2 regions of the Robertmurraya beringensis genome follow, and region 1 is predicted to be linked to the other one. Evidence: predicted binding sites of a transcription regulator. Region 1 holds the regulator's gene; the other holds the start of a gene.
What was found. The regulator Rex, encoded in region 1, represses fermentation and respiration genes when NADH is low (regulators of the CRP and FNR family bind a similar motif). The targets are predictions, from matches to a motif close to TTGTGAAATATTTCACAA.

Region 1 (8,883 bases):
CTCGTCACCAGTAACCTCTAGAGCAGCAACCTTGTTGTATACGTTAAGTAGGGCAACACCACCACCAGAAACGATACCTTCTTCAACAGCTGCACGAGTTGAGTTCAATGCGTCTTCGATACGAAGCTTACGCTCTTTTAATTCTGTTTCAGTAGCAGCTCCAACTTTCACTACTGCTACACCGCCAGCTAGCTTAGCTAAGCGCTCTTGTAATTTTTCGCGGTCAAATTCAGAAGTGGTTTCTTCCATTTGCGCACGGATTTGGTTTACACGACCTGCGATTTGTGCAGAGTCTCCAGCACCTTCAACGATTGTTGTGTTTTCTTTTGAAACAACAACCTTAGAAGCGCGACCTAGAGATTGGATCGTTGCAGACTTAAGGTCACGACCTAGCTCTTCAGTGATTACTTCTCCACCTGTTAAGATAGCGATGTCTTCAAGCATAGCTTTACGACGGTCACCGAAACCAGGAGCTTTAACAGCAACTGCATTGAATGTTCCGCGAAGCTTGTTCACTACTAAAGTAGCTAACGCTTCCCCTTCAACATCCTCAGCAACAAGTAATAATGGCTTACCTTGTTGAACCACTTGCTCTAAAACAGGAAGGATTTCTTGGATGCTTCCAATTTTCTTATCCGTAATTAAGATAAATGGATTGTCTAGAACAGCTTCCATTTTATCAGAGTCTGTTACCATGTATGGAGATGCATATCCACGATCGAATTGCATACCTTCTACTACATCAAGCTCAGTAGTGAAGCCCTTTGATTCTTCGATAGTGATAACGCCGTCGTTACCAACGCGCTCCATTGCTTCAGCAATTAATTGACCAACTTCATCGTCAGCAGCAGAAATAGCCGCAACTTGAGCGATAGAAGCTTTGTTTTCGATTGGCTTTGAAATAGCACGAAGCTCTTCAACCGCTACTGCTACTGCCTTATCCATCCCTTTACGGATACCCATTGGGTTAGCTCCAGCTGTTACGTTCTTTAAGCCTTCACGGATCATCGCTTGAGCAAGAACCGTTGCAGTTGTCGTACCGTCACCAGCCACATCATTTGTTTTGCTAGCTACTTCAGCAACAAGCTTCGCACCCATGTTTTCGAATGCATCTTCAAGTTCGATTTCTTTTGCAATCGTTACACCATCGTTTGTAATAAGTGGTGAACCGAATTTCTTTTCAAGAACCACGTTACGTCCTTTTGGTCCTAATGTTACTTTTACCGCATTTGCAAGTGCATCTACCCCACGAAGCATCGAGCGGCGTGCGTCTTCACTAAACTTAATTTCTTTAGCCATTGTAAAATACCCTCCTCGAGTTTTTTCAATCTATTCTGTCTTCGTTTAGTTTTTAAATAAGAAAATCTCTACTCTTATCCAAGAATAGCAAGAATATCGTTTTCACGTAGAATTAAGTACTCTTTTCCTTCGTACTTCACTTCTGTGCCAGCGTATTTTGAGAAGATAATGCGGTCGTCCACAGAAACTTCAAGAGCTACACGCTCACCGCTTTCAAGTACGCGGCCAGTGCCGACAGCAACTACTTTGCCTTCTTGAGGCTTCTCTTTAGCAGAGTCTGGTAGTACAATACCGCTTGCCGTTTTTTCTTCCGTTTCAACTAGCTCAATTACAATGCGATCACCTAGTGGCTTTAACAAGTGAAACAACCTCCTCAAATATATGAAAGATTTTTATTATTAGCACTCACTTAACTAGAGTGCTAACACAACTATTATATTAATGAATCTCTACCTTTTTTGCAAGCGAGAAACCGCTTTTTTTTATAAATTTTTTGTAAAAGTCCCCCCATAACTTGTTAATTGTACAACCTTACTAAGTATGTACTTTTCCACCTATTCTATCCATATAATGCTAAAATACGGACGATAATTCTTCTTATTTGATACAACCTGATGTTTACGAGTAGAATAACTATATTGGATGGAAAAGGAGACTTGTTTTGAAACGTGAATATTGGATTATATTAATTGCTTATATTGCTATGCAGCTTTCAAGCTTTATTGGTGTCCCTATCACCTCTCTGATACTAGAACTGATTGGTTTTGAAACCCATCACTCTCAAGGGTTCGCAGGGGTCACTTGGCTTGTCATAAGCTTTTCGCTCACACTTGTGATTGTCCTGATGTTGTTGCGTAATGAGATGGTAAACACAAATGAAGTAAGAAGCGGAGCCAGCTTAGGCCGATCGATCCTTTGGTCTATCACAGGTGTCTTTCTTGCCCTATTTGCCCAAGCCTTTGCTGCAAATATTGAACGTTTGATTGGTATTGATGTTGGTTCTGAAAATACGCAACAGATTCTACGCATCATTGAGTCCTTTCCTATTATGATTGTCGTGAGCTCAGTGATTGGTCCTATATTAGAAGAAATTGTTTTTCGTAAGATCATTTTTGGGGCTTTTTATAAGCGATTTAACTTTTTTCTATCAGCCTTGCTTAGCTCCGTTATTTTTTCTTTTGCCCATATGGAGCCGGAGCACACTCTACTTTATTCCGCAATGGGATTCACCTTTGCGTATTTGTATGTAAAAACCAATCGGATTCTCGTTCCGATCGTTGCTCACGTATCGATGAATACGTTCGTTGTTCTTGTGCAATCCGTATTTAAGGAAGACTTAGAAAAATTAATCAAACAAGCAGAACAAATGCAAAGCTTTATTGGAGGATTCTTCTTATGAGACAGTCACCTTTATTTTCAGGAATTATATACATCATCTTAGGTGCTCTGTTCACAGTGTTTGCCATACAGGACTTACAGCAAAATGGAGAGTGGGGCTTTTTCACCTACCTGCTTGTCTTGCTAGCGACCTTTGATATTGGTTCAGGCATTCGGATGATTCTTTTACATTTTAAAATTAAAGAGATCAAGAAAGAGCAAAAGAAATAGCCGCTCCACTAAGGGGCGGCTTACTGTTTATTCTTCTACCATTTCTTCATCCATTGAATAATGCTTTAAAAAGTACACCAGTGACTGTAACTCAATAGCCAGATCAATATGGTGAACCCTGATGGATGAGGGAACCGTTAATCGGGCCGGGGTAAAGTTTAAAATGCCTCTCACCGATCCTTGAACCATTCGATCGGTAATGGATTGTGCAACCGGTGCTGGAACCGTTAATATCGCGACCTGAATGTCTTCTTTTTCAATAACTTCTTCTAGATCATCCATATGGTAGACGGGCACTTCACCAATTTTTGTGCCTACCTTCTCTTCTATCACATCAAATGCAACCGCAATTTTGGTATTATTATTCTTTAAGAAGTTATAGTTTAAAAATGCTGTCCCAAGATTCCCGACCCCAATTAACGCAACCTTCGTTAATTCATCTTGGTCGAGTGTTTTACGGAAAAAGGATAATAAATAGTTTACATTGTAACCGTATCCCTTTTTACCTAAGGCTCCAAAGTATGAAAAATCTCTTCGGATTGTTGCAGAATCGACCTTCACCGCCTCACTTAGTTCAGCCGATGAAACGCGTTGCTTTCCTGATGAGTGTAAACTATTTAAAAAGCGATAATACAATGGTAGTCTTTTCGCCGTTGCTTGTGGGATTTTCATTGATTCATTACTCATCGTTCTTCCCCTACCTTCTACCTTTAACTAATATAGTCTCTCTTCTCTCTTAAAGTCACCGTTTTTACCACCTGTCTTTTCAACCAGGTATGTTTTCCCGATAACCATTCCTTTATCTACTGCTTTACACATATCATACACGGTAAGCGCGCAAACAGAAGCAGCTGTTAACGCTTCCATTTCTACACCTGTATTCCCTTTTGTCTTTACACTAGCAGAAATATGTAGAGTATGGCAATTGTTATCTGATTCCCAATCAAAAGAAATATCAACACCTGTGAGTGGAATAGGGTGACACATTGGAATAATATCCCATGTTTTTTTACTAGCCATAACAGCTGCAACCTGTGCGACTGCTAACACATCCCCCTTTTTCATTTGGTTATGTGTGATTCGATCATATATCTCTTGATTAACTGTGATACTAGAGTGGGCAATGGCCGTCCGTACCGTTTCGGGCTTATCACTCACATCTACCATTTTTGCTCTGCCTTCTTTATTAAAATGAGTGAACTCTGACATCTATTATACACCTCTTTCAAAATCATACACTATTTTCCTCATTTTGTGTGAAAACATTGTAACATAGTTCACAACTCATATCATTGCTCATCCGTATTGAATGCGATACACTAACCGTAGAAGTATAGAGGTGAAATCAATGATACTACTACAAGTAAACCAGCTTTCCAAGTCTTATGGGGCTGACCTTATTTTATCGAATATAAAACTAGAAGTTCAAACAAGAGACCGTATTGCCTTAGTAGGTAGAAACGGGGCCGGGAAATCTACATTACTCAAGATTATTGCCGATCACCTTTCCTATGAATCAGGTGATTTAATCAAGCCCAAACATGTAACGATCGGGTACTTGGCTCAGAACACAGGTCTTGTTTCCGGATTATCCATTTGGGAAGAAATGCTTACCGTGTTTGAACATGTCATGAAACAAGAGCGGGAACTTCGTAAGCTTGAGGAAAAAATGGCTGATCCTACCGTATTTGAAGATGCTACTTTGTACGAGCGAACAATCAAGGAATATGACCATCTCCAAAATGAGTTTAAGGAGAATGGGGGCTACCAGTACGAGTCAGATATACGTTCTGTCCTACATGGCTTGAACTTCCACTCATTCGATTACTCTACGAAAATTGATAGCTTAAGTGGTGGCCAGAAAACTCGTTTAGCTCTTGCGAAGTTGTTATTAACCAAGCCTGATATTCTTATCTTGGACGAACCTACCAACCATTTAGATATCGATACGTTGTCTTGGCTAGAGCAATATCTTACTGGCTACTCAGGTGCCATCTTAATCGTATCCCACGATCGCTACTTTTTAGACAAAGTGGTCAATCAAGTGTACGAAATTTCTAGGAATCAAATCAGCAAATTCTCAGGAAACTACAGCTCTTATCTTGAACAAAAAGCCGAAAACTACGAGCGTGATCTCAAACAATACGAGAAACAACAAGATGAAATAGCCAAACTACAGGACTTTATTCAAAAAAATCTTGCTCGTGCATCGACCACCAAGCGAGCCCAAAGTAGAAGGAAGACGCTTGAGAGAATGCAAGTTATGGACAAACCTCTTGGAGATGAAAAGTCCGCCTCCTTCGGTTTTGATATTGAAAAGCAAAGTGGCAATGAAGTGTTAAATGTCCACTCCCTAGCAGTTGGTTATCATGATGAACGAATAGCTGAGGAACTTTCCCTCCGAATTACTAGAGGAGATTCCGTTGCCTTAGTTGGACCAAATGGGATTGGAAAATCAACCTTACTCAAAACCATCCAAGGTACGTTACAACCGGTAGAAGGACAAGTTCATTACGGCTCCAATGTTAGCATTGGCTATTATGACCAGGAACAAGCAGCTCTTACTTCAAACAAGCGAGTGTTAAATGAGCTTTGGGACGAATACCCTCTGAAAAGTGAAAAGGAAATCCGCACGGTACTAGGGAATTTCTTATTTACCGGCGACGATGTATTAAAAACGGTTTCCACTCTAAGCGGTGGGGAGAAAGCACGTTTAGCACTAGCTAAGCTCATGATGCAAAAGGCGAATCTTCTTATACTAGATGAACCTACCAACCATCTGGACTTAGACAGTAAGGAAATATTAGAAAACGCGCTTGTGGATTATCCAGGTACGATTCTTTTTGTTTCTCATGATCGATACTTTATTAATCGCATTGCTACAAAGGTGATTGAGCTTAGTAAAACCGCGGCTGTTGAGTATCTTGGGGATTACGATTATTACGTGGAAAAGAAGCTAGAACAAGAAGAGCTTAAAGCCATTGAACAAGCAGAAAAGGCTGCCGCTACCATAGCTGCTTCTCCAGAAAAAAATACGTATCAAATCGATAAGGAAGCCAAGAAATTAGAGCGCCAACGAAAGCGACGCATCGAAGAAATTGAGGGCTTAATTGAAAAGCTTGAAGAAACGATTGAAAAAAATAATACATTGCTTTGTGATCCAGAAATTTTTCAAGATCACGAAAGAGTGCTTAAAATTAATGAAGAAACTGAAACAGCCAAACTCCAATTAGATGAGTTACTAGAAGAATGGAGTGAACTGGCTGAATAAGCGTAAAGAACCGGGAGGAAGAATCTATCCCGGTTTTTTCCTTTCCACAATTTTGTTCACAGCTAAATTGTTTTTATATGAGCTTTCCACAGGGTTTCCCACATTATCCACAATTTTAGTTTATTTTATCCACATTACCCACAGTGAAACTTGTCGAAATAGTGTTTATACACAAAAAATAGCCCCTATCATGTGATAGGGACTTTTTCCTAAAGTTATTAGTTGTGGATAGATAGGTCTAATCCAGGATTGGCGTTTAAAGTAAAGTCACTTCTTTGACCTTTTTCATACATAACACTTCCCGCAGCAGCTATCATGGCTGCGTTATCTGTGCATAAAGAAAGTGGAGGAATAATTAATTCTACACCTTCATTAGCAGCAAATTCTCTCTCTAGCGCGCTACGCAGTCCTTTATTCGCAGCCACTCCTCCTGCTAGTAACACTTGCTTCACAGAATATTGTTTCGCCGCACGTACCGTCTTAGTTACCAACACATCGATCACACTTTGTTGAAAACTTGCAGCAAGATCTTCAGGTGAAATCACTTCTCCTCGTTGCTCTGCATTGTGGACAGTGTTGATAACTGCTGATTTTAATCCACTGAAGCTAAAATCATAGGACCCTTCCTCTAACCAGGCTCTCGGTAAATCTATAATAGGTGAGCCAACCGCTGCTAATCGGTCAATATGAGGTCCGCCTGGATATGGCATTTTTAACGTCCTAGCGACTTTATCATATGCTTCACCCGCAGCATCGTCTCTCGTTTCTCCAATCACCTCAAAATGGCCATGTTCCTTCATATAAACAAGCTCTGTATGTCCACCAGAGACAACCAGTGATAACAGTGGAAACTCCATTTCCTTTATCAAGCGATTCGCATAAATATGACCAGCGATATGGTGAATTCCTACAAGAGGAATACCGTGAGCAAAGCTCAGCGCCTTGGCTGCGTTCACCCCTATTAATAAGGCTCCGACAAGTCCTGGCCCTTCCGTTACAGCAATCGCATCAATATCTGAAAACTGTAATTCAGCCACTCGCATCGCTTCTTCTATGACAATCGTAATTTGCTCGACATGATGACGAGAAGCAATCTCAGGAACGACTCCACCGAAGCGCTTATGGCTTTCAATTTGCGACGCAACGATATTTGCTATTATTTCATGTCCATCTTTTACAATCGCAACAGCTGTTTCATCACAGCTTGTTTCGATCCCTAATATATATTGATTTTTCTCACTCATATTGTCACCCACATGACTAATGCATCCTCATAGTTATCAGTATAATAATTCTTGCGTATTCCACCGTTCATAAAGCCGAGCTTACGGTACAACGATTGTGCCACTGTGTTTGACACACGTACCTCCAGTGTCATCGATTTTGCACCCCTTTTTTTTGCAACCTCCATGATCATACGAAGGATCCCTTCTCCAAGCTTTTGCCCACGAAATTCAGGTAAGACCGCTATGTTTGTAATATGCGCCTCATCAACAATCAACCACATGCCACAATAACCTACAATTTGTCCTTCCTTTTCTAAGACCAGATAGACAGCAAATTGATTTAAATTCAACTCATTCTCAAATGACTGCCTTGTCCAAGGCGTTGCAAATGAAAGCTCCTCAATTTTTAAAATTTGATCGATATCTTCTTCCTTCATATATCGAAACACAAAGGAATCAGATAATGAGTGAGTCTCTTCATTTTGCATCATTTTCTTTCTTCCCTTCTAGCCATTTCGCTTCAGCTTCAGCTAACCGAATATAATTTGGCACAAAGCTGTGCACATCAACGGGTTCTCGATTGACCCCTAAATGAGCTAGCTCACCAGGACGTGGATTATGTTCAGTGTAGTGAGCAAATCTTGCTTGATCTCCCATAATACTCACTAGTACTTCCTTGTGAATAGGGACATCATTGCCAACAAATAAAACAGGCTCTGACATCTCCTTTAACTGCTCTGCCCAATCTTTAGCTAATACCAGTTGGTCTTTTTTAACTTTTTCGAGTGCGCCATTTTGGAAGCGATATAGACCGGTATAGACTTGTCCTCTTCTAGCGTCAAATAATGGAGCCACATTGCCTGGGAAGTACCGTGCAGCTGATGCCGCTAACACTTCTATGCTTGAAACCCCAACAAGCGGAATTTGTAAGGTCCACGCTAATGTTTTCGCGATCGTTACTCCTATACGAACTCCCGTATAAGAACCAGGACCTTCAGCGACGACAATTTTCTCTAGGTCTGCTGGCTTAACTTCACATTCCCTGCATAGGTTTTCAATCGCTGGCATCACACGGATCGAATGATTCTTGTTAATATTCGTTATATACTCCCCAATCACTTGTTGGTTATCTATTAAGGCAATCCCCAGTGGATAATTGGATGTATCTATAGCTAGTACTTTCATTAGGCAAATAGCTCCTTACAAAGCATTTCATATCGTTTTCCTTTTGGCGTTATCGTTAAGTTACGAGAATTCTCTTCCCCATGAGAAATCTTGATTTGTAGAAGTTCTTCCGGTAGTTGGTCTTCAATCAGATGAGCCCACTCCACAACCGTTACTCCCTGTCCTTCAAAATATTCATCAAAGCCCAAGTCTTCGTCAGAATCCTCCAATCGATACACATCCATATGGTAAAGTGGAAGTCTTCCGTTATATTCTTTTATTATAGTAAAAGTCGGACTACTAACGTTTTTGTTA
Region 2 (24,164 bases), on a different contig from region 1:
TAAAGTTTATGTTATAGATGTATAAATTAAAATATCACCATTGCTACTCGCCATACGAGGGAAAACAAGGCTATTAAAGACCCACCATGATTTGCCCCCCTGGTTCCACTCTCTTCTGGAGCTGAGTATCGTTATGCTTTTATAGCTTGTAGAAACTCCACCAACTAGAAGGACATTGAAATAGGATGTCTTATTCTTTGATGTTTATGCTTATTTACCTCTTAGAAAATAACCATACCAACTCTCCAAACTAAAAAGAAGCAAGCTATTACCAGTCCTCCTAATATTGTCTTTGAGTCAATTCTACCTTCTTTATCTGTCTTAGTTGCAGCCATCATCACACCTAAAAGTACTAATCCAACTGCCAAAAGAATAATAAACCATAAAATATTATCCTTTTGCCCAACGGGGTTTATATAACCATTTTCCTGAACTTTGAACAAATATATAACTAAAGCAACAGAAACTAGAGTTATATAAGACCAAGCTATCTTCGAAAAGGTACTTTTTTTCATATAGTAATCTCCTATCCATAATTATTGAATGGGTGCAACAGTGTGATTCTTCGGGTTTTGTACTTCCGTTTGTTCTTGATTAGTTGGATTTAAACCATCCTGGTTTAAACTACTATTATTTTCTTTTGTCTGATTATTTCTAGATGGATCAGGTTTTTTGGGTTCTTCTATTGGTTGATTTGAATTACTCTTGATAGTATCCTCTACATAATTATATATCTCAGGAAGCTTTTTGGTTATTTCTTCCGTTGTCTTTATTACAATTTCGGCAGGTGCTTCAACTGTAAATACCTTTTCCCATAGCGGACCGAATACCTTAAGTGATATTACGGTAACTCCTGCACCAATTGCAAAAGTTTCTAGACTTAACCATCCTTCTTCACCTTTAAGTAGATCCCCAAGCATATTTTCCATTCCACCATAAATACCCAGACCTGTTACTACTTTCCAAGTTAAACTAGCACCATTCATTAGAGCCCCTAATAGTCCCCCAGAAATAGCACCAATACCAGCATCAATTAGAATACTAGTTAGAGAAATCGGTTCTTGGGAAGTATATAAACTAATAAGACTTCCCATTGTTGATGAAAATGCCCCTGCCACAAAGCCAATCCCTGCTTTTTTGGCAATCGGAGATTGTTTTAACCAATTCCATCCAGCAATAACCTTCCCGCGAACCCAAGGAAAAGCAGTTGTTCGCACCCAGTTCATCCCAGCAGTAAATTTCGTACGAACAAAATTCACCCCAGCCGTAAACTTGGTTCGGATGAACGGAAAAGCAACGGTTCTCGCCCAGTTTACACCCGCTTGCCATTTGCCGGTGATCCACGGAACCGCTGTATTTCTAACCCAGCCTTGGACAGCTGGCCAGGCGGTTGCTCGTAGCCATCCCCAGGCAGAAGCAAAGGCACCAGAGGCCATACCCAAATATCCAAGAACTCCTCCAACTGTCGAGCTTCCTAATGCCCCCCAAAAGCTGTAGTCATCTCCCGCTATCCACTGATAAATAAAACCTCCAGCGATGGCTCCTACTGCGATGACCGCTACAACAGCAAGAGAAATCGCTCCAACGACACCAAGTGCCGCCAAACCAGCCAAAACAGCCACTATGACTACCGTTGCAATCACTGCAGCAATAAGGGTCTGTGCCCATTTATTACGATCTAGCCAATCTCCGGCCTCGTTCCATTTCTGATCAATCCAGTCTCCCGCTTCATTCCACTTTGTATCAAGCCAGTCTCCGGCTTCATTCCATTTTGTATCAAACCAATCAGAAACATCCGAAAAGACTTCCTCTGATGAATCTAGGAAATCATTCCACTCGTTGCTGATATCTTTCCCAATTTCACCCAATTGGTCTTTCCAGTCTGATCCAACATCTACTACCTTATCCCAGGCTTCTTCCCACCAAGGAACATCCTCTCCACCTCCACCGGCGGATTCATCTGATCCATCGCTAGGATCTGTTTCATTAATTCCTCCATTGTCGGTGATTACATCATCTACATCTGCGATGACCGACTGCAAAGGAATGAATAACAACATCCACAGGGTACAAAGAGTGAATAGTATTCTTAGGTTTTGTCTATCACGCACCTATCCAGTCCTCCTCATCTTAGTTTATAAGATTTAACTACAAGATATGTCGAATCCAGCAGGTTCGCCAATTCGTGCTGAAGACTCTGAGCTGATAGCTGGCACACCCTCATCTGATACAGTTGTGTATTTCCCCTTCCTGTCGGTTTCCACATACATCCGAAACTGATCAGGTATAAATTGAAAATCTATGACTCTGTCATTATCGTTTTTCTCAGCAAACTTTTCCGCTTCTTCTCTAGCCTCATCTAAGTTGTCCCGTACTGCTTTACAGGACATATCACTTACTTCCGCATCGCTAAAAAAGAACTTCATCGCTTCCTCTGCCTCTACACTCACACTATGGTTAAGGAGCCAACGCTCAATGGATCCCGGCATATTTTTGCCTTTCTGCCTCTCTACCATTTCAATAAAAGCCCTTAAGAGCTCATCTGTTGTAGGTGCTGGAGGAGGCGTTTCTCCTTCAGCAGGCGGTTCCCCTGGTGCATTCGCTGCTTCTAAAAAATCCTCCCAGCGTTCCCCAAGCTCATCGAGTTCCTCTTGCGTTTCTTCCTTCAATTCTTCCCTCATGGAGATGGTTGAAGATTTTGCTGCCGCGAGCGCCGCAGCATCTGCTCCCGTTTGCGTGACGCGCTTGTTCACAAAGATCGTGGAAAAATCAAAAAAGATGATGGCCAAAAAAAGAGCAGCGAGAACCATGCCAACCATAAACACGGTTGTTCCGCTGCCTTTTTCATTTTTCAAATGCGCATTTAGTCTAATCCTCATCTGGCTTTTCCTCCATAGGCATGACCGCATCAACGGTAAAAGTAAAGTCAATATCCGCTATTAGAGGAAGCTTAACAATAGGAGCCTTTACATCAAGGATGACCTCAGCTTCATCTGTACCAGGTCCTCCCCTAACATCAACAATTTTGATGCCAGCTGCTGACTTTCTAGCTACTGCCTGCCACTCGCCATCATGAATAGCAGCAGCCCTCGCTCCATCCCTAGCAGCCGATTCTGCTACTACTAACGAAAAAGAAATGAGCCCTATCTGCCATATAAGGAGGATCGATAGGAGCATAAGCGGAAACAACGCTAAAAATTCAATTGCTTGTGAGCCACGCTCATTTTTTACATATGCTTTTAGCAATTTCCTCATGGTTTACTCTCACTCTCTATGAACTCTTACATTCCACTAATCCATTCAGATAGTTTTGCAGTTATCGCTTTCCCGATTGAAGTATCTCCGTCAATTCCAGCGGCAATCACACCCATAATCGCTAAAACTACTAAACCTAATGCGACCCATTCAAGCGCTTGAGCTCCCACTTCATTATTAACATAACGATTATAAACACCTGTGACCTTTTTCCATGTTTTCTTCATCATTATTTTTTCCTCCCTAGTAATCTTTGTTTTTTTATTAATTAAAGGCTCTTTTCTCATAAATTGTTGTTTTAGAATTAATTTTACCCGTTGATTCCCGCACTTATCGGTTGGCGGTCTACGTTAAGCATGCGATCTGAAAAATAGATGGAGAAATTCCGCTTAATAGTAATTAGCATAGAAAAATAGCTTAAATAGACGGATAGATTCCGACTATTGACTCGAAAAACAGCGAAAATAGGAGACTTTGCATGTTTAACCGGAAAACCTCCGTTTATATACCCCCGAAACGAGCTCCATTCTGCACTTAACGGGAAAATCTCCGTTTATTTCGCTGGTTACAACCGCCTGTGGGTTCTCTCCTGCTCCATAGTTCCTTAGGAGTCAAGTGCCCTCGGCTCCAATAAACTCATACAAGATAGTAAATATTGAAAAAGCAACAAACTTTACGAAAACAGCCTAATTAAAAAAAGAATGAATCCAATCCAAATGCTTCTGGATTATAAATTATATTTAAGGCGAGCAATCCAACAATGAGTCCTAATACCGCTGGAGCGATAAAAAAGGTCGTGACCAATGTAATTTGCGGACTGGCCTTCGCTGCTTTTTCCTTTGCCAAGAAACCTCTTGTCGCACGTAAGTCTTCCGCCTGCAGTCGAAAGGTTCTCGATACGGGCACCCCAAGAGAGGTTCCTTGAATGAGTGCATTAACTAGAGAGTGTAATTCTCTAGAAGAATTCCTTTCTATCAAACCTTGGTAGGCACTTAGACGCGGAACCCCCAGTTCTACCTCTTTGTTAAAGCGGTCGATCTCCTCACTTAAAGGGCCTTTAAATTGTTTTGTCACTTGCTTGAGTGCACCATCCAGACTCACACCAGCGGATAACGTAACACTGACCGTATCAAGAAAGTCAGGCATCATCATGCTGATCAGCTCTTGGCGGTTTTTTGCCTTAATATACAGCCAAACACTTGGTCCTAAAAAACCACCAAAGATGGTTAGAAACATAATGGGAATTCCTAAAGGAAGCCCTAAAAAACCGTAAATGGTACCAAATCCTAACCCCATCATACCGAGCACGAAACGGAATCCGTAAAAGTCTTGAATTTGGAGTCCAAGTGGATATCCGGCCTGACCTAATAGCTTTTTGTGCTTTTCGATATCGGCAAAGTAAGGGTATTTAATTCCTACTGGTCCCGCTTGCTTTCCCCATCTTACAATCGGAGCAATCACTCGATCGATCAATCTACCCTTTTGCCTACTTTTCCCCTTTACATATCCATTGTTTTGTAAGAGGTTCTCTCGTTTCGCAATGAAAAGATACACATATATAAAGCTTATAAACAAGAAAAGCAGGATGATAATGAGCATGACCATTGAAAATAATCCGATAAATCTCATAGCTTACACCCTTATATTCGTAATTCTCTTAATAATAAAGAACGCAATACTAACAATTCCTGCGAAAATAGCAGACAAAATCATTCCAAATGGAGTAAAAAGAACATTCAAGAATCCCTTAATAAATAAATTCATCATCATGGCCATCAAAAACGGCATGAAAATGAGAATATAGGCGATTGAACGACTCTCTGCCGTTACGGTACGAATTTCTTTATGAACTCGACTGCGTTCCTCCAACGTTTCCGCCATCGTTGACAACACCTCAGCCAGGTTTCCACCTACCCGTTGCTGAATCAAAATCGTACTAACGAAAATGGTAATATCGTTACTTGGAACTCTCTCTTTAAACCCATTCATCACATATTCGAGACTATCACCAAGCTTCAGCTGATAATCCATCTGTTGAAACTCATTCTTACTCGGTTCCTTCACATCACGTCCGACCATTTCCATCGCTTGTGGAATCGTCTGGCCCGCTTTTATTCCGTTAGACATCATCCGGCAAATCTCAGGAAGTTGCTCATTAAAGGTATCCATTCGTTTCCCTTTTCGAGAGTTTAAAAAGAATTTAGACCCTAAGGCAACAATGACGTACGCAAAGAGAAATCCAATAAATACATATAGGCCTAAAATGAATACATTGATAAACGTTAATAGTGCTAAGAGAAGGATATAAATTCCTGTGTATTCAGATGGCTTCAGCTTTAAATCTGCCTGAACTAACTTCTTTTGTAGAGATTCCGATAACTCGGAGGAGTCAAATTTATCCCCAATCAAGAGAACAAAGCTTTTTCTTTCTGCTTTCTTTTCCTGTTCAAACCATGAATCGACCCGCTTTACCGTGTCACGAGCTTTTCTCCCATTGACAATGTAGAAAATCCCGGTGATAAAAGTAAAAATACTGCCTGATAACAACATCCATGCCGTACTCATCTGACTACACCTACAGCAAAGAGTGACTTAGGTACTTGAACCCCGTGTGAAACGAAACGGTCATACATTTTAGGAACATAACCGGTTGGTTTAAATTCACCTTTAATCGTTCCATCGGCTAATGTGGCCTGTCGTTCAAAATGGAAAATATCACGCATGGAGATTTCGCCATCTTCCTCCACCAGCTCAGAAATATGCACAATCCTTCTTTTCCCATCAGAAAACCTAGAGGTTTGAACAATTAAGTCCAGAGCACCAACGAAATAGCCTCTAATAACCTCTACCGTTAGTGGCAAACCAGCCATGATCACCATGGATTCCAGTCGACCCAGTGCATCTTTGGGACTGTTCGCATGGATGGTAGTCAATGATCCTTCATGCCCGGTATTCATCGCTTGTAGCATATCAATCGCTTCTGAACCACGAACCTCCCCGACAATAATTCGGTCTGGACGCATCCGGAGAGCATTTTTAACCAAATGACGAATCGTTACTTCCCCTTTCCCTTCCATATTCGGTGGCCTAGCTTCCAAGCGAACCAAGTTATCGTACGTAAAGCGAAGCTCCGCCATATCCTCAATCGTGACAATTCTCTCCCCACTCGGGATTGAATCAGAAAGGACATTCAAAAGTGTGGTTTTCCCACTACCGGTTCCACCAGATACAAGGATATTGGCTTTTGCCTTCACAGCGGCTTTTAAAAAGAGTGCCATCTCTTCTGAGAAGCTTCCAAAATTCTGAAGATCATCAAGCGAAAAAGGATCTTGTTTAAACTTACGAATCGAAATCGATGGACCATCCACACTGATTGGCGGGATAACTGCATTCACACGGCTTCCATCATGAAGTCTTGCATCCACCATGGGCGAGCTTTCATCAATTCTTCGACCCAGTGGTGCAATAATCCGGTCGATAATATGACGTACATGCTGGTTATCCTTAAATTTCACATTCGTCTTTTCGATCTTCCCTTGTCTTTCTATAAAAACCTCATCCGCCCCGTTAACCATGATTTCAGTAATACTATCATCTCGAAGCAAGCTTTCAAGGGGACCATAACCAACAGACTCATTGATGATTTGTTTGATAATCTGCTCCGTTTGATCCGCTGTAATAATCACTTTTTCCTCATTAATCATCTGCGTAACAAGGCGTTCAATGGTCTTCTTTCTCTCAACCGGCTGAAGTGTCGTAATGCTTTCTAAATTCGCTTCTTTAATCAGTCGATTTTTATAGTGTCTTACCCACCGGTCGACCTGTGATTGGCCAATATTCCAATCGGCTGGTGTTTGTTGTTTCGTAGGTGTTCGAACCGCTGCTTTTTCAATCCACGACATGCTTCATCACCCCTTTGTTCGCTTAACGAACTCATCCACGTATTTCTTCATGTCCTTTGTTACCTTGTTCGTGCCTTTATCCTTCTTTTTCTTAAAAAATGACTCACCCATATTCACGTCCGCCTGGATAGAAAAGAAGTCGGAACGCACTAGTCCATTCACATCACGATCAATAATCTTTTTAATATGTGATTCGTTTAGCTCTGATTTGGAGTGAACACGGTTGACAATCACAGAGAGCTCTTCATTTCTTCCAATTTGAAAACGATTGAATAGCTCGCTTGCATTTCTAAAAGCTCTCATCCCTAAACTATCTGGTGTTAACACATAGTGAATATGATTCGCTTCATTTAATCCAGTGAATGTCAGGTTATTAATAACAGATGGCAAGTCAAGAATCACGACATCATAGTTATATCTCGCTACACGGATTAATCTTGTGATTAATTCATCCGGAATGGCCTCCGCTTTCGTTGGATCCACTGGTCCCGAAATGAACGTTACTTGTGTTTCTTCATGTACGGTAGAAATGTTCAGAAGATGCCTCATATCCATCTCATCCATAACCGGAATTAAATCATAGTAGGAACGAAATGGCTGCGCGCCAAATAAGACATCCATATTTCCAAATTGCGCATTCAAATCAATCACTAAAACCTTTAAATCTTGGTGAATGCTAAATGATTGGGCAGCCATCGTCGCTAATAAGGTCTTCCCACTTCCACCCTTTGCACTGTAAAACGCATGAACTTGACCTGCTCCATAGCCTGCTTCCGTTTCTTTTTGAAACGTTAACTGCTGGTTTGTCACTTTCATCAAATCTAGCAATCTCTGTTTTTCTTCAGGAAAAAGAATGACGTCCTTTGCTCCACCAACTAGCCAGTTCCTTGCCTGTTCGAAATCGTCTTCACTAGAAAGACCAATAAGAACGGTTGTTGAAGAAATTTGTAGTTGTTGTGGAGAAACTCCACCATCTAAATCAACAAGAACATAATGGTAGTGTTGATTATCCTGAAAGCTCCTCTTCCACTCAGGAACAGCTGTAATTTCCATATTCATTTCTTCCATGAGTTGGTTGACTATTTCTATCCACGCATGGTTTCTCGAAATCATTAATCCTTTAAATGTACTCACCGTTTATGCACCTTCCCCAACGCAATGGTCCCTATCATATTGATTCCCTGGTCACCCTGCTGAAGCTTGATTCACTCGTAACACACGAAGCTGCACAGCTGAGTTTTGAAAATGAATGACCCGCTCAGCTTCCTCAATGGATAGAGCAATCTTTACTCTCGGGGCTCCTTCCTTAACCTCTTCTACCTGAACGACACGAATATTATTTAAAAAGCGTTCCGTAACTAAATTGTCATTTTCATCATTTCTAGCCACAACTAAATCAACTAAATCCCCTTCAGCAACCTCTTGATCAATAAGGACGGCTTCTGTCGCATTTAGCCATACCACACGCTCATTTTCAGGAATATCGAGTTTTTTCCTTACTAAAGAGCTTGTCAGCAAGTCTCCTTCCTCTATTTCCACTACCGAAATCGCTTCTTTTAATTCCTTTTCATCGGTAATAAACGATTCATAGGCACTCGTTTCTGGAAGCTCTACCCAAGTAATATCCGATTCCTTAATTTCTCTGTACGATCCGATATTTTTAGCTGCAGCTGCAACGGCTACGGTTTTACCTAGTTTTTTCTGCGCTTCTGTAATTTGCATCAAGATGACGCCTGCAGTGGCAACCGCTAATAAAAAAGATAATGTTAAAAAAATAATGGCCTTTCTCTTGGCATCAATCATTCTGGTCACTCCGTTACATTGGATGTAATCATTTCCTAAATAAAAATATCAATGGTTTCTGATTGTACTGGAAGGCTAATACCACTTAACGTGATGGTATGAACATGGCTTTCCTTTACAGATACTGGCTTGCTAGAAGCCATATAGATTGTTTCAGCAGGAGAATATTCGATTACCTTTGTTATTAATTCCTGCTTGCTTCCCTTAATGGCTTTCTTCGTTCCTTCACTTCCAAGCAAATAGTACATTTTAGTCGATGGGTTTTTTAATTGAAGATAGCGAGATGGGCTGTGTGAATGGAGATCTGACGTAATTCGAAAGTGTTGTCTCACTCCTCTTAAGGACATCATCACGTCTTCATAGGTACTCTCTTGAAGCTTTGTTAACAGAAAAAATACATAGCCCCGATTTTTGGTCCCATCTACAAGAAATAGCTTCTGATTGGGATAAATCCAATTTCGAATTCTCTTTATATCTCCTTGATTGGTCACATAAGGATCGTATATGTAAAGCAATTCATCGAACCCACTCATATAGCTACGTAGCTGGTCAATTCCTTCATCCATATTTACGCTAATGGCATTGAATTTTTGGGGAATAAAGGCTCTCTTTTTCGTCAAGTTTTCCTCCAAAGAGCGCCCCCCTTTCCCCGTAATCTTTTTAATCAAAACCTCAGGAAATAATTCGGTTGTAAAACCTAATGTCTCATCAAGTAAAATCTTCATCTTGATCCTCTCAACCTTCTTTTTCTAAATTTCTAGTTTTCTAGTCTTCAGGAGTTTGATCACTTCAGACTAGAAATCACTTCCTGATGTTTCGTGTTATTCTTTTCTCTTGCTTCCTCTTCTAGCTGGTTAATGTACTCTCTAATCGCTGTATGTCTATCATCAAGTATGCTTCGTAATTCTTCCGCTGCTTCAGGGGTAATTTTCTCTTGGTCCTCTAGTCGAGACACCGCCTCAAACAAGATATCTTTTTCCGAATCAGAAACGTCCATAAAGCTAGAGCCAAGATCTTCTATCCCTTGACCAATTTCTACTTTTTTCATATTTACCTTGTAGCCAACCTTTGCTTTTTCAAAGTTCCGTTCATAGCTGGCCCTTGCATCTTGTAGCAATTCTTCAATCGTATCGTTCAATTCCACATTCGAGTTAACGGTATAATACGTTCCATTTCCAGCTAATGCCGTTTCTTTTAACTGCTTCTGGCCCGCATCATCCACATCAAAACCGATAATATTCACTTTGACCTTTAAATCCGAGTTTGCTAGTTTTCTACCCTCTTCGATTGGGTTTCCATCACACGTCTCAATCCCATCACTTACAACAAAAAGGATGTTTTCAGACTTATCATCCGCTGATTTCTTTAAATCCTCATATGCAGCTGTAATGGATGCTGCAAGTGGTGTCCACCCACTTGGCTTAAACTTTGTTAGTGCCTGTTCAAAGCTAGCCTGATCATATGTATTGGCATCGTACATCATTTCTGTGCTCGAACATGATATTGCCTTGTCATTGTCACTCCCTGTACCCTGGTGTCCGTATACTCTAAGAGAAACTTTACTTGAAGCAGGTAGTCCAGAAGCATAGGTAGCAATAGCACGTTTGGCTAAGTCCATCTTCACTCCACCGGAAACTTGAGCATTCATACTTCCACTTGAATCTAGAAGAATGGCTACGTTTTTAAAGGATGGTTGTTCCTTTGATAAATCGTATGCTCCGTAGTCAGGAGTAAAATTTTTCAAGGAATCAAAAACGAGAGAATAATCTGCACCTATATAATGAATCAATCCATTATAAATTTCTTCTGCCTCTAAATCCTCCACCACTAAATCCTCTATGGCAGAACCCATTGGAAGTTCAGAATCAACATTAGAACCTGCTAAAGATGCATATAAGTCCTCTGAGTGGAGACCAGCTGGTTGCTGAACCATCTCTTCAGCTACAGTAGGTTGTTCCGGATACGTCACCGCTTCAACGACTTCCTTCTCTTCTTCTTTATTACTATCCTCACTAGCCGTTGTCGTTTCCTTATTCGGCTCTTCTTCCTGCTTTGTTTGCTCCTTGTTTGAACAAGCAACGGTACAACATGTAACGACTAATAATAGGAGGAAATGCTTAAACACTTTCAAAGACAAACCGCTCCTTCATAATTTCCTATATTTTGAAGTAATTTTTTCCTATATTATTTAGTAACACGTAGTGAAAACCCCGTCAAATGACCCATAGCGCTTTGTCGATTTTTGTCCGGTACTATCAAACTACCAAAATCTCAACTTCAAGACTTTTAACAGATACAAAGAACTAAAATCTTTATGAATCAGATGGGGTTTTCCTCCTTTTCTTATTAAAAAAAGACCCGTCCATTAGGAATAAATCTTCATTTTACAAAAAAAGTTAAAAATTACCCTGTCCCAGTGCGAGAAATTTGTCGAATGAAATCACACATAGTATAAAACCACTAAGAATATCCGAAGTACTTTTAAGACTTTTATCACCTGCAATCTTAGAGTTATAATAAAGAGGAAAGAAACAAATGAAACCTATTGGAGTGTATTGATTTTGGAAGTTAAGAAAGCGTTGCCTATATTATTTGCAGTTATGTTTCTAGTCATGGTAGGGTTTGGGATTATTATCCCTGTCATGCCGTTCTACGCGGAAGAATTGGGAGCTTCCCCTACTCAGCTTGGCTTATTAATGGCGGTTTACTCGCTTATGCAGCTATTCTTTGCGCCTTTTTGGGGGAGAATTTCTGATAAAATCGGTCGGAAACCAGTCATTATGATTGGAATCTTTGGACTGGCGGTCAGCTTCTTTTTAATGGGCATGTCCTCCTCTTTATGGATGTTATTTGTAGCGAGAATCATCGGGGGAGTTTTATCAGCAGCTAACATGCCAACCGTGATGGCTTATGTGGCAGATATCACTTCACATGAGAACCGGGGTAAAGGGATGGGAATCATCGGAGCTTCCGTAGGACTCGGATTTATTTTCGGACCAGCTATTGGTGGGATTTTTTCAAAAGAAAGCTTACACACGCCCTTCTTTATTGCAGGTGCATCATCTGTCCTAACCTTCTTGCTTGTTTTGTTTGTTTTAAAAGAGTCACTATCAAGTGAGCAGCGTAAAGAAAACCTACATAAAAAGAAAGAGTCCATCTTTTCAGCCTTAAAAGGACCAACATCCATTTTGTATATCCTACAATGGTTTGTCACCTTATCCTTAGCAGGTTTGGAAGCCACATTTGCCTACTTTGCTTTTGAAAAAGCCGGGCTCGAGTCAGCTCAGCTTGGTTACGTATTTATGATTATGGGGCTTGCGGGTGCCATCGTTCAGGGTGGACTAGTAGGAAGGCTAACAAAAAAATGGGGAGAAGGAGCGGTTATCCAACTCGGAATTTTGATCTCTGCCGTCGGCTTTTCTTTAATTTTACTCATTGATAACTTTGTAACCGCAGCAATTTATTTAACTGTTTTTGGGGTTGGGAATGGATTTATTAGGCCAAGTGTCTCATCATTGCTAACGAAGACATCAAGTGCAGGACACGGAAGTACTACCGGATTGCTCTCATCCTTTGATTCACTAGGTCGAATCATTGGCCCACCACTTGGAGGATGGCTATTCTCGGTTGCTATTCCACTTCCATATGTGTCTGGTGCCATTCTTTCACTTTTAGCCCTAATTCTATACCAGGTATATAAACGAAAATCACCTCAATTAGAAACAAGAGTTCCCCTTTCTTAAGTAAAAAAGTAAAACTCGCCATAGCATTTTGGCGAGTTTCTTTATGTTTAGCGTAGTGTGAATTAAGATTATCGTTAATCAAATAAGCGGAGATTTTTCCGTTATATCCAGAATCGAGCTCTTTCCGGGGTAAATAAGAGGAGGTTTTCCGCTTATGCAAAGCAAAATCCCTCATTTTTGGGATTTCCGAGCCAATAGACGGAATTTCTCCGTCTAATTAGGCCATTTTTAATAGTAATTTTTAATTAAGCGGAATTCCTCCTTCTATTTATTAGCTCAGGTGCTCTACCTGATCCCCCAACCCAAAAGTGCTCCCCCTCTAGACCCAAGTTTCTAAACCTTAAACCGCTCACTTTCCTCTTTAAGCTCTACAGAAGCTGAGTTCAGTTCCTTCACCCACTGGTTGATCTCTTCCGTCGACCCAGTCATCTGTTGAGAGGACGCCGATACTTCTTCAATACCGGCTGCATTTTCTTCTGCAATGGCGGCAATTTCTTCAATCGACTTATTCATGCTGTCCTGTTGCGTAACAACTCGATTCAGCTGCTGACTTAAGTCCGTAATTTTCCTATTCATTCCATCGATTAACTGCGAAATTTCCTTAAAGGTATGGCCCGTATCTTTTACATTCTCTTGACCCGTTGTTACCACTAGTAATCCTTCTTCAAGGGTATCAACCACTTTTCTTGAGTTATTGTCTACTTTTCCAACAATCTCTTGAATTTCATCAACTGACTTTGATACTTCCTCCGCTAGTTTTCGAACCTCTGAAGCCACAACCGCAAAGCCCTTTCCTTGCTCTCCTGCTCTTGCCGCTTCAATCGCTGCATTAAGTGCTAGCAAATTGGTTTGGTCTGCAATCGAACGTATCAGAGTGACTAACGAAGATACTTGTCTAGTTTGTTCAGCTAAGTCCTTTACCTCCGTGACGGAACGTGTGACTACCTTGTGGATATCATTCATACCAGTGACCGACTGCTGCATTAATTGGTAACCTGATTCCGTGTATTGAGTCACTTCATCATTCAATTGTGCCAATTCTTTCCCTTTCGAATCTGCTTCTTCAATTACCCCTGAGAATTGTCTCATATTCTCAGCTAATTCTGTTGATAAGGTTGCTTGAGTCTCCGCTCCAGTAGCCATTTCCTCCATCGTTAAAGCAATTTGGCTCGAACCTTCCAATAATTCAGTAGATGCAGCATGTAACGCTTCGCTTTTTCCATTGATCGTTAAAGAGGTTCCTTGCATATTATGAGCCATCTTTTCAAGTATTGTACTCATTTCTGTCATGGAATGATGTAATCTACTAATTTCATCCTTTGATCGAAGGGTAAGAGTGTCTAAGGTTTCTTTTGCCTGTAAAAGATTCCCTTGCGTTATTTCTTTGGATACATCCGTTAAAATCGTTAAGGGACGAAGTTTTTTTCCAAGGTAAACATAAACTCCCCCAAGAGAGGTTAACAGGATCACAAGAGATACACCCAGTTGAATAGGAATCGACTCTTTAATGACGGAGTCGCTGATGGCATGCACTTGGGTCGCTTCCATATCGACACCTACAATCCCTAGCACCTTACCAGTCTTGTCCTTTATAGGAGCAAAAGCCGACATATATTCCCCAAACTCAGGATCCTTTACAATATCTGTGCTACTAACCCCACCAGCTGTAGCCCCTTTTATATCTTCATATGTTGTGGCTGTCGTTGGTTCACCAATCGGAACCGCTTCACCCTCTGGTAGACCATCAATCATGATTTCTAGCGAGTGATCCTCTTCTACCCTAAGGGTGTAAACATACATGGCCCCCATTTTTATTCGGTAATCATTTAGCTCTTCTCGAAGCTGGGTATACATTTCATTTTCTACTGGATTTGATAAAAAATTTGCATAATCTTCCGCGTCAATCGCCTTTGCGACCCTTTCCGCATGGATGATTCCATTCGTCTTGAGGGTTTTATCAATGGACTGTTGAGAATTAAAGTAAATGATGGCAGCGTTTATGATAAAAATGCCAATGATCAAAGTAAAAAGCATGAACGTAAATGTATTCTTTAAAGACTTTTCCTTCCTTTTCATAAAAATCCCCCTTTATAAAGTCCTGGTAATATATTCATTATATCGAAATTTAATAGAAATAATAGATAGATTACTAACATATACCTAGTACTAATTATTCATTATAAATGAGGAAGATTTTCATTCGTGATTCACATCACATTTGTTTCAAGACAGATATGATACATTAACCACATAAAGCACTAACTTACTGGGGTGATGAACATGTCAAAAACCATTCATTTAAATCAAACCCTTTATGAAATATCCACTCAATATCCGGAAGTAGTATCCATCATGCAGAGTCTAGGTTTTGAAAACATATCCAAACCTACTATGCTCCAATCCGTCGGTCGTGTCATGACCATACCTAAAGGCTGTCGAGTGAAAGACATTCCTTTAGACACCGTAATCACAACATTTCAAAGTCATGGTTTTGAGATAAAAGAGTAATGGAGGGCTACCAATGAGTGAGTTAATTAATAATCGTGAGCAACAAACATTAAATAAAACCGAACGACAAGAACTATTAAAAGCAATTATCAAAGATTTACACATGGGACGAAGTGTGGAGGAAGTTAGAGATGAGTTCGAGAAAGCGGTCGGAACGATATCGATCGAGGAGATCTCACAGCTTGAGCAAGCTCTTATGGAAGAGGAAGGCATACCAGTGGAAGAAGTTCAACGCCTATGTTCGGTTCATACAGCCATTTTTAAAGGATCGATTGAAGAAATCCACCGCAGCCAAAAACCAGAAGATCAACCTGGACACCCTGTTCATACCTATAAGCTAGAAAATAAAGAAATTGATATGCTTGTAAACTTCAAAATTCAACTACATTTTGACCGTTTCAAAGTAGAGGATAGTAGTGATAACGTATTTAAGTTAATAGAAGACTTAAATTTGTTAATCGACCTTGATAAGCATTACAGTCGTAAGGAGAATTTGTTATTTCCTTTCTTAGAGAAATACGGTATTTTTGGTCCTACCAAAGTAATGTGGGGAGTGGATGATCGAATTCGAGAATCGATAAAAACGGCTAAACAAGTCTTAACCAACTATACCAATCATGATCATCAAACAGCCGTGAATAGTATCGAATTCGTGATCCGCGAAGTATCTGAGATGATCTTTAAAGAAGAAAATATCCTATTCCCTATGGCACTTCAGCATCTAACCGAGGATGAATGGGTTAAGATCGCACACGAAAGTGATGAGATTGGCTATTGTTTAACAAGTCCTACTGTCGAGTGGAAACCAGAAAGAAAGGCACTTGCTAGTTCAGCTATGTCAGAAGGCTTCATTCGAATGGAAACAGGCTTTTTATCGATCGAGCAACTCGAACTCATGTTAAATCATTTACCTGTGGATATCACCTTTATCGACCAGGACGATGTGGTACGATACTTCTCTCATGGGAAAGAGCGTATTTTCGTAAGAACGAAAGCCGTCATTGGAAGAACCGTCCAAAATTGCCATCCTCCGAAAAGTGTTCATATGGTGGAAGAAATTTTACAGGACTTTAAATCAGGGAAAAAAGATAGCGAAGACTTTTGGATTAAATTCAAAGATAAATATGTTTATATCCGATACTTTGCTGTCAGAGATGAGAAGGGAACGTATATGGGGACACTGGAGTTCACCCAAAATATCGCCCCGATTAAAGAAATTGATGGGGAAAAACGCATCTTAGGCTAAATGCTTTTTCTGAAAAAAGGAGATAGATGTCTGGAGATATACCACTATTTGTGTTATAGCTTATAGTATATCTCTCGGTAAAGTAAGGTGATTACCATTAAAAATATAAAAAGCATTCTATTTTTCCTTATTGGATTTATCTCCTTAGGAATTGGTATTTCAGGGATTATCCTCCCGGTTCTGCCAGGCCTTCCATTTTTACTTTTTGCCTCTTATTGCTTTGCTAAAAGTTCTAAAAGGATTGAAAATTGGTTCAAGAATACCGTTCTTTATGAAAAATATGTAGTAAGGTTTCTCCAGAAAAAAGGGCTCACACGGAAAGAGAAAATACGGATTAACTTGATTGCTGATACCTTCATCCTGTTTTCCATCCTTTATGTGGACATCCTTTTCGTTCAAATCATATTAGTGGGAACAGCCCTCTACAAGCATTACTATTTTATCAAGAAAATCAAAACGATTAACAAGCATGAAACCACTTCCTAGGAAGTGGTTTTTCTATTATAAAGCCTTCCCCATCACAAATTATGTTAAAATAAGTGAATGTCCAAAAGAGGATGAATACTTATATATCACGTTGAAATGCAATTAGCGTAGCTTAGGAGTGGAATAAGTAATGAACAAAAAAGACGTAGCAAACATACGAAAACAATTCAAAATAAATAATGATTTACTTAAAATAAGCGATATTTACAATGTCTATATTATGAAAGACTCAAGTGATATTTATCATCACGAAAGTCAACCTTTTGCCATGCTTGACCAAGATCAACAAGAATTATTTATGGGTAATTTTAAGAAGTTACTTGCTGGTCAAATGGATGAGAAACTTTTCGAATTAAAATTTCAACGGAATGCTGAAAATAGTAGCCAGCTCATTTTGCATCAGGGGTTACTAAGCAATGATGTGGAAGACTGGAAAGAGCAAATGCTGAAAATCGTAGGCAAAATGCTCTTGAACAGACAATACGAAATGGATATTGTCGTTACATTTATACGTGCAGAATATTTAAAACCTACAAAACGCCGAAATGAAGAAGCCGAGGAAAGCGAACGAGATAGGGTTTACTCTCATCCCTTTATTCTTTGTAGCATAAATAATACCCAGGAGCCGAAAAAAGAGCTGCTCTTTGATTATGTAGAAAGAGAGTTCAAATACCATTTTGTTGTGGATCCCATTATTAACTTGAACGCCCCCATCGCTGGCTTTCTATTCCCTGCCTTCACTGATAATTCAGCAGATGTGAACCATATTCTCTATTCAGCAGGAAAGGTTCACGAGCCAGATTATTCTTTCATTGAGGACGTTTTAAATGGCGAAGAAATCATGACAGCACAAGACGATAAAATCGTTTTTGAAGAGATTATTAAAGATGTTACAGGAGATCAGCTAAATACCTCCACACTTGCGAATGTGTATGAAGAGATTAATCGAATGATCGTCGAAAACGAAGAGGAAGAGCAACCAAAATTAGATACCAAAGACGTGGAACGTGTGTTAACGATGAGTGGTATTGAAGATATAAACACGGAAAAAGTAGAAGCAGCGTTCCAAAAAATCATAGATGATGACAAATATGAGATCAAAGCAAGTAACATCTTACCGAAGTTCAGTTCGAAATCCATTAAAATCAGCACAAAAATCGCTAATATTTCCATTAGCCCACAAGATTTACGGTACGTCAAACAAGTCCATCTTGCTGGGAAACGATACCTGATGATTGAAGTAGAAGAAGATACGGTGATTGAAGGATTTACGATGATTCCAGAGGCTTTTGGTGGGAGTTCGAATGAGTAATAAATTCGTGAATCTTAGCTAGATACTGGTGTATAAATATAAAACGATACTTTTCGGTTGGGGAATCAGGTTATGAACCCGAGCTGATAAATAGACGGAGAAATTTCGCTTAATTGGTAACTAGGATAAAAAATAGCATAATTAGACGGAGAAATTCCGCCTATTTACTTGAAAAACATTAAAATGGGGAGGTTTTGTTATCCATAAGTGGAAAATCTCCCCTTATTTACCCCGAAACGGGCTCCATTCTGCATCTAACCGGAAAAACTCCGCTTATTATACTGCTGGCTACTCGATTTAGAATAAGACATCTTATTTAGGAATTTTGTAATGGCAATACTTTTTTTCTGAAGATTTTCAGTAACTTAATAGAGGGGAATCTTTACACCCTATTCTCCCAAGTCCTAATCATACGAAAGCGCGGATGTTCAGAAAGAACAGAATCTCTTAACCGTTTCACTACAGGGTGCTTGGAGGCAAAGAATTCGTCTTTTGAATCGTAGAGTTCTAGCAATTCCCCTTTTTCAAGCATGCCTATTTGATCTGAAATGGAAAATGCTGCTTTAATATCATGTGTGATAAATAGATACGCTAAGCCGTAGTCATCCTTTAAGTCGCTTAATAATTGTAAGATTAAGCTTTGCGTGACCATGTCTAAACTGCTTACGGATTCGTCAAGAACAATCAACCTTGGTTTCAGAGCGATGGCTCGAGCAATATTTATCCTTTGCAATTGTCCACCACTAAATTGGTGCGGGTATTTTTTTAAATCCTTTTCACTTAAGCCTACTCTTTCCAATAGTTCTATCACGTTTCTTCTTTGTTCCTCAATGGTTAGTTTTTCATAGTTCTCTAATGGCTCACTGATTATTGATTCAGCTGTCATGCGAGGATTAACCGAAGAATAGGAATCTTGAAAAACCACTTGGAGATCTCGACGGATTTTTTGTCTAGTGTGTTTATCAGCCTTGTAAATATCATGTCCTTGAAACAAAACCTGACCTTGATCTGGACGTTGAATTCCAAGGATGACTCTCCCTAACGTGCTTTTACCAGCGCCACTAGTACCTATTAATCCTAAGCAGGTTCCTTCCTGAATATCAAAGGAAATATCCTTTAGAACTTTTGGTTGATCCTTGCCTTTGAAAAGTCTCTTTGAATAAAAGCTTAGATTTACTTGCTTTACCTGTAATAAGCTCATTGGTTTCACCTCCTGGAATTTCAGACAGTATTCACAACGTATAAGTATAAGGTTGTTTTTCAGAATATAAGGTCGGCCTTGTCCGTAATAGCTTCTTCGTGTATTCATGTTGTGGGTTATCAAATAACTCTAGCACATTGGCCGTTTCTACTATTTTCCCATGTTTCATCACAATCACATGATCAGCCATTTCCGAAATCACTCCAAGATCATGAGAAATAAGTAAGATAGATGTTCCATGTTCCACACGAATTTTTTCTAACAGACGCAGAACTAATAATTGGCTGTGAAGATCAAGGGCTGTAGTCGGCTCATCTGCAATGATAACAGACGGTTTTAAACATGCTGCCATGGCAATCATCACTCTTTGGAGCATACCTCCACTTAGTTGAAAAGGGTAGAGTTTTAATAATTTCTCCGGCTCTGGCAGATTGACACTTTCCATCACATCAACCGCAAGCTCTCTAGCATCCTTTTTATTCAATGAAGTGTGAGCCTGAATCGTTTCTATAAATTGATGACCAATTGTAAAAACAGGAGTAAAAGCATTCATCGGATTTTGCATAATAAAAGCAATATCCTTCCCTCTGATCTTTCGCATCTCCTTGTTTTTCAAGCCATTCAATTCTCGGTCGTGAAGTGTGATACTCCCCGTCACTTGTATGTTTTTTCTATCATGAAGCTGTAAGATAGACATACTTGTAACGGTTTTACCACTCCCACTCTCTCCAACTAAACCAAGGATCTCTCCTTTTTTGATTCCAAAATTAATGTCCTCAACCAGTTTGAAAGAACCTTCTTTTGTTCTGACTTCTACATGTAAATCTCGAACATGTAAAATGAATCGCTCTTTTGATTCCATTTTTCAACCGTCCTTTTTTATTAGCGACTTTTCACCCCATATCGTTCTGCTAGTGCTTCTCCTAATAAGTTAAAAGTAACAACCACGATCATAATCATCAAACCTGGGTAAAGCATCAAAGCTGGATTCGTTCTGATATATGACTTTCCTTCTAGAATCATAGCCCCCCACTCTGGTGTAGGAGGTTGGACCCCTAATCCTAAAAAGGACATCGATGACAGATTCATAATGGCCCAGCCCATTTCTAATGTTCCCATTACCGCTAGAGAAGGAATGACATTCGGAATAATATGCTTTTTCATAATGGTCCATGTAGAGGACCCGCTGATTTTAGCTGCCGTAATATAATTCTGTTCTTTCAGGCTTAGTACCATGCCTCGGATGACCCTAGCGTAATAAACCCATTGTACGAGTATCAATCCTAAAATGACTTGTTTTAGACCTGCTCCCCATATACCAACAAAACCAATGACAAGCAATAGGCTAGGAATCGCCATTAAGCCATCACCAAATCTCATGAGTAACTGATCCACCCAACCACCTTTATACCCTGCTATGATCCCAATAATTAATCCGATACTCAAAGCCGAAATAAAAATAAGCATGGCAAAACCGAGAGAGATGCGAGCACCATAAAGAATACGGGAAAATGTACATCGGCCTAAATGGTCTGTTCCTAATGGGTAATCCCATGAAGGTTGCTGAAGTTTGTGAGCTAAATTCACCGCGATAGGGTCATTGGGTGCAAGCCAAGGAGCAAAGAGCGTAATCATAAATAATCCGAGCAATATAAAAGAAGAAATAACAATCACTTTTTGGCTTTTTAATTGATATTGAAGCTTTGCAATCATTGATATTGCCTTCCTTTTCTAGAAATACGTGGGTCAATATACATTTGGACCAGGTCGACAATTAAGTTGCTTATAAGGAAGACACCCGCTGCCAATAATACATAGGCTTGAATAACAGGAACATCACGGTTAAAAATAGCATCAATAAAATACCGTCCAAAACCTGGCCATGAAAAGACGGCCTCTACAATGATCGCCCCAGTTAATAAGTTTCCTATATTCATTCCTAGTCCCGTAATCATTGGAGAGATAGCCATTCGTAATACATGCTTTCCCATGATCATTTTTTCATGAAACCCTCTCGTTCTAGCAAAAAGCACATAAGACTCTTGTAAATTTTCTAGAACACTTGCACGTAACAGCCTCGTATATAAAGCTATTAAAGGGAATGCCAAGGTGACTGAAGGTAAAATCAAATGTTTCCAAGTACCGGTACCTTCTACCGGAAAAAGGTCTAATTTAACAGAAAAGAAAAAAATAAATAAATATCCCAGCCAAAATGATGGAATGGATGCTCCAATAAAAGAGAGGAATCGACTAAAATGGTCCATTCCACTGTTTTTCTTTATACCTGCTAAAAAACCTAAAGGTACACTTACTAAAATAGCGATCAAAAGACTCCCTATCGTTAATTGAATCGTTGCTGGCAATCGAGAGGAAATCTCTTCCCAAACAGGCTTATTCGTAACATAAGATATGCCAAAATCAAATTGGCATATCTTAATGATGGTATTCACATATTGAATAAGAAGAGGTTGATCTAATCCGAACTCATGTCTTTTTTGTTCCAACATTTCGTCAGTTGCCTGGATATGTGCTGTAGCAAAGTAAGCCTCTGCTGGATCTACTGGTGATAGATTGATCATTCCAAATGTGACTAAAGTGGCTATAAGAAAAATTGGAACAATAGTGATGATTCGTTTCAAGACATAAGTCCCCATAAAAACCTCCTCCTGTTGTTTATTCTTTTACACTAATTCCTGTAAATGGATGTTCATCTCGGTTCGCAGGGAATGTAAAATCAGAAACATCTTTTTGATAAATAGCTATTTTCTTAATATACGAAATAGGTACAATTGCACCCTGCTCTTGCAATGAGCCTAAAATCTCTGTGTATAGTTGTTGACGTTCTGCTTCATCTGTTGTTTTTGTTACTTGAGCAATCTTGTTTAGTATCTCTTCCTTATTAGGATAAGCTGAGATCGCTTCGTTAAACCCAAATCCTTCTGTAGCAACGACGTTTACAAAAGTATGTGGGTCATATGGTGCCCCATAGTTACTAAAGAAGTTCATTTCAAACTCATTTGCTTTAAATCGTTCTACTTGAGTAGTAAGCTCCACTCCAACAATATTTAGCTTTACACCTAATCCTGCCCATTCTGATTGCAAGGTTTCAGCCATTGTTTTTTGAATCGACTCAGCTGAGTTATACATTAACTCTATTTCTAGTGATTTCCCATCTTTTTCACGAACCGTTTTTCCTTTTGGCAACTTCCAGCCGGCTTCTTCTAATAATTGCACCGCTTTTTCAACATCATAATCAACCTTGGTTGCAGCCACCTCTGAAGTGTAGGGTAAGTTTGTCGGTAAGATATAGTCTGCCTTCTCTTCTAAGCCAGATGTCACTCCCTCAACCAAAGCTTCTTTATTAAATCCATAGTGTAAAGCTTGACGGACACGTTCATCCGATAGTTGATCTTTATTCGTATTCATCACAAGCAGCCTAGTAGCAACTGGTTCAGATATGCTAGTTTCATAGGAACCAGTCGATTCTAATTGATTAAAAGAATCTATACTGATAACCCCCTCACCATAAAGAAGGTCTAAATCCCCTTTTTCAAAGGCAAGTACGCGTGTTTCTGCATCTGGGACAACTTTAACCTTAATTTGCTCAACACTCGGGACTTCTCCCCAATAATTTTCGTTACGTGTAAAAATAGCGTATTCATCGACTTTATATTCTTCCAATACCCATGGACCTGTCCCAACTGGCTTTTCTACACCTTTAGAAGTGTCGCCATCCTCAGGGAAACCTGCTTCTCCAAGGAAACGTACAGGGCGTACAACAGCTAACTCCTGAATAGTAGGGTAATAGGGTTCTGTTAATGTTAATTTAAACGTATGCTCGTCAACAACCTCTGTTTGAGCAATCTTTGAAATAAATCCTAACCAACTGTGTAAATCGACATTATTAAGTATAGCATCAAAGTTCTTTTTCACAATCTCTGCATTGAAACTCGTGCCATCCGAAAATTTGACATCTTGACGTAAATGGAACAAATATTCTTTCCCATCCGCAGAGATATCCCAAGTCTCTGCTAAATGTGGTTTTAGCTCTCCGCCATCACCATAACTTACTAAAGGCTCATAGACCATCGATGTAGAAAATAATTGTGATGGATTATACATATGCGGATTCAATTCACCTATATCTCTTGGCCAAGCGAAAGTAATCACATTTCCACTTTCACCTGTAGAACTCTCATTTTCTACTGATTCATTTGAACAACCAAGTAATGCTATTGATAGAATAAGAATGATCACAGACATCATTAAAATGGGTTTCTTTGTTATGCGGTTTGACATACTATTTGCTCCTCCTAAGTTGATAATGATAACCATTATCAATAATAGAGTTGGAGTTACTCATTGTCAATATAATTTGGAATTGTCACAAAGTATTCCTATCCATCCCCTAATATAAGAAATATAGGTAGATTCTGAGCGAGGCCTGGCAAACTAAATTTGTACTTGTGTACGAGAGTAATATATTGCCATATTGATTTCGCATAACTTGTCCGAAGCATTTTCATAGATTTGAGAAATATCCGTCGTAAAGGAGACCGAATCCCCCTGATCAATCGTAAAAGGTTCTTCCTCACCAATTTTTACCGTTAACCTTCCGGAAAGGACCGTAATAGACTTCAGTGTACCCGCTCCACTTTGTTCAGAAAAATGCTTACACCCAGGTAACAAACGAACTCTATACAGTTCA

Region 2: the regulator Rex is predicted to act here: its motif matches at 14,904-14,921, upstream of ACFFHF_RS19285 (DUF1858 domain-containing protein).

What each region holds. Positions count from the first base shown of each region.
Region 1 covers NZ_JBHLUU010000101.1:22,325-31,207, forward strand. Annotated here, with positions in the region: gene groL (chaperonin GroEL) at 1-1,299, opposite strand, end outside; gene groES (co-chaperone GroES) at 1,374-1,658, opposite strand; gene ACFFHF_RS14220 (CPBP family glutamic-type intramembrane protease) at 1,961-2,698, shown strand; gene ACFFHF_RS14225 (YdiK family protein) at 2,695-2,907, shown strand; gene ACFFHF_RS14230 (redox-sensing transcriptional repressor Rex) at 2,935-3,594, opposite strand; gene moaC (cyclic pyranopterin monophosphate synthase MoaC) at 3,622-4,116, opposite strand; gene ACFFHF_RS14240 (ABC-F family ATP-binding cassette domain-containing protein) at 4,256-6,178, shown strand; gene tsaD (tRNA (adenosine(37)-N6)-threonylcarbamoyltransferase complex transferase subunit TsaD) at 6,397-7,422, opposite strand; gene rimI (ribosomal protein S18-alanine N-acetyltransferase) at 7,419-7,895, opposite strand; gene tsaB (tRNA (adenosine(37)-N6)-threonylcarbamoyltransferase complex dimerization subunit type 1 TsaB) at 7,882-8,589, opposite strand; gene tsaE (tRNA (adenosine(37)-N6)-threonylcarbamoyltransferase complex ATPase subunit type 1 TsaE) at 8,589-8,883, opposite strand, start outside.
Region 2 covers NZ_JBHLUU010000120.1:20,275-44,438, forward strand. Annotated here, with positions in the region: gene ACFFHF_RS19215 (hypothetical protein) at 222-515, opposite strand; gene ACFFHF_RS19220 (hypothetical protein) at 537-2,111, opposite strand; gene ACFFHF_RS19225 (pilus assembly protein TadG-related protein) at 2,145-2,879, opposite strand; gene ACFFHF_RS19230 (TadE/TadG family type IV pilus assembly protein) at 2,869-3,255, opposite strand; gene ACFFHF_RS19235 (hypothetical protein) at 3,282-3,485, opposite strand; gene ACFFHF_RS19240 (type II secretion system F family protein) at 3,946-4,884, opposite strand; gene ACFFHF_RS19245 (type II secretion system F family protein) at 4,888-5,820, opposite strand; gene ACFFHF_RS19250 (TadA family conjugal transfer-associated ATPase) at 5,817-7,157, opposite strand; gene ACFFHF_RS19255 (CpaE/TadZ family protein) at 7,164-8,291, opposite strand; gene ACFFHF_RS19260 (CpaB family protein) at 8,343-8,960, opposite strand; gene ACFFHF_RS19265 (hypothetical protein) at 8,996-9,685, opposite strand; gene ACFFHF_RS19270 (VWA domain-containing protein) at 9,745-11,085, opposite strand; gene ACFFHF_RS19275 (MFS transporter) at 11,522-12,703, shown strand; gene ACFFHF_RS19280 (methyl-accepting chemotaxis protein) at 13,037-14,779, opposite strand; gene ACFFHF_RS19285 (DUF1858 domain-containing protein) at 14,984-15,211, shown strand; gene ACFFHF_RS19290 (DUF438 domain-containing protein) at 15,225-16,457, shown strand; gene ACFFHF_RS19295 (YbaN family protein) at 16,545-16,943, shown strand; gene ACFFHF_RS19300 (DUF4317 domain-containing protein) at 17,074-18,255, shown strand; gene nikE (nickel import ATP-binding protein NikE) at 18,638-19,456, opposite strand; gene nikD (nickel import ATP-binding protein NikD) at 19,488-20,318, opposite strand; gene nikC (nickel ABC transporter permease subunit NikC) at 20,339-21,169, opposite strand; gene nikB (nickel ABC transporter permease subunit NikB) at 21,166-22,110, opposite strand; gene nikA (nickel ABC transporter substrate-binding protein) at 22,130-23,755, opposite strand; gene ACFFHF_RS19330 (helix-turn-helix domain-containing protein) at 23,909-24,164, opposite strand, start outside.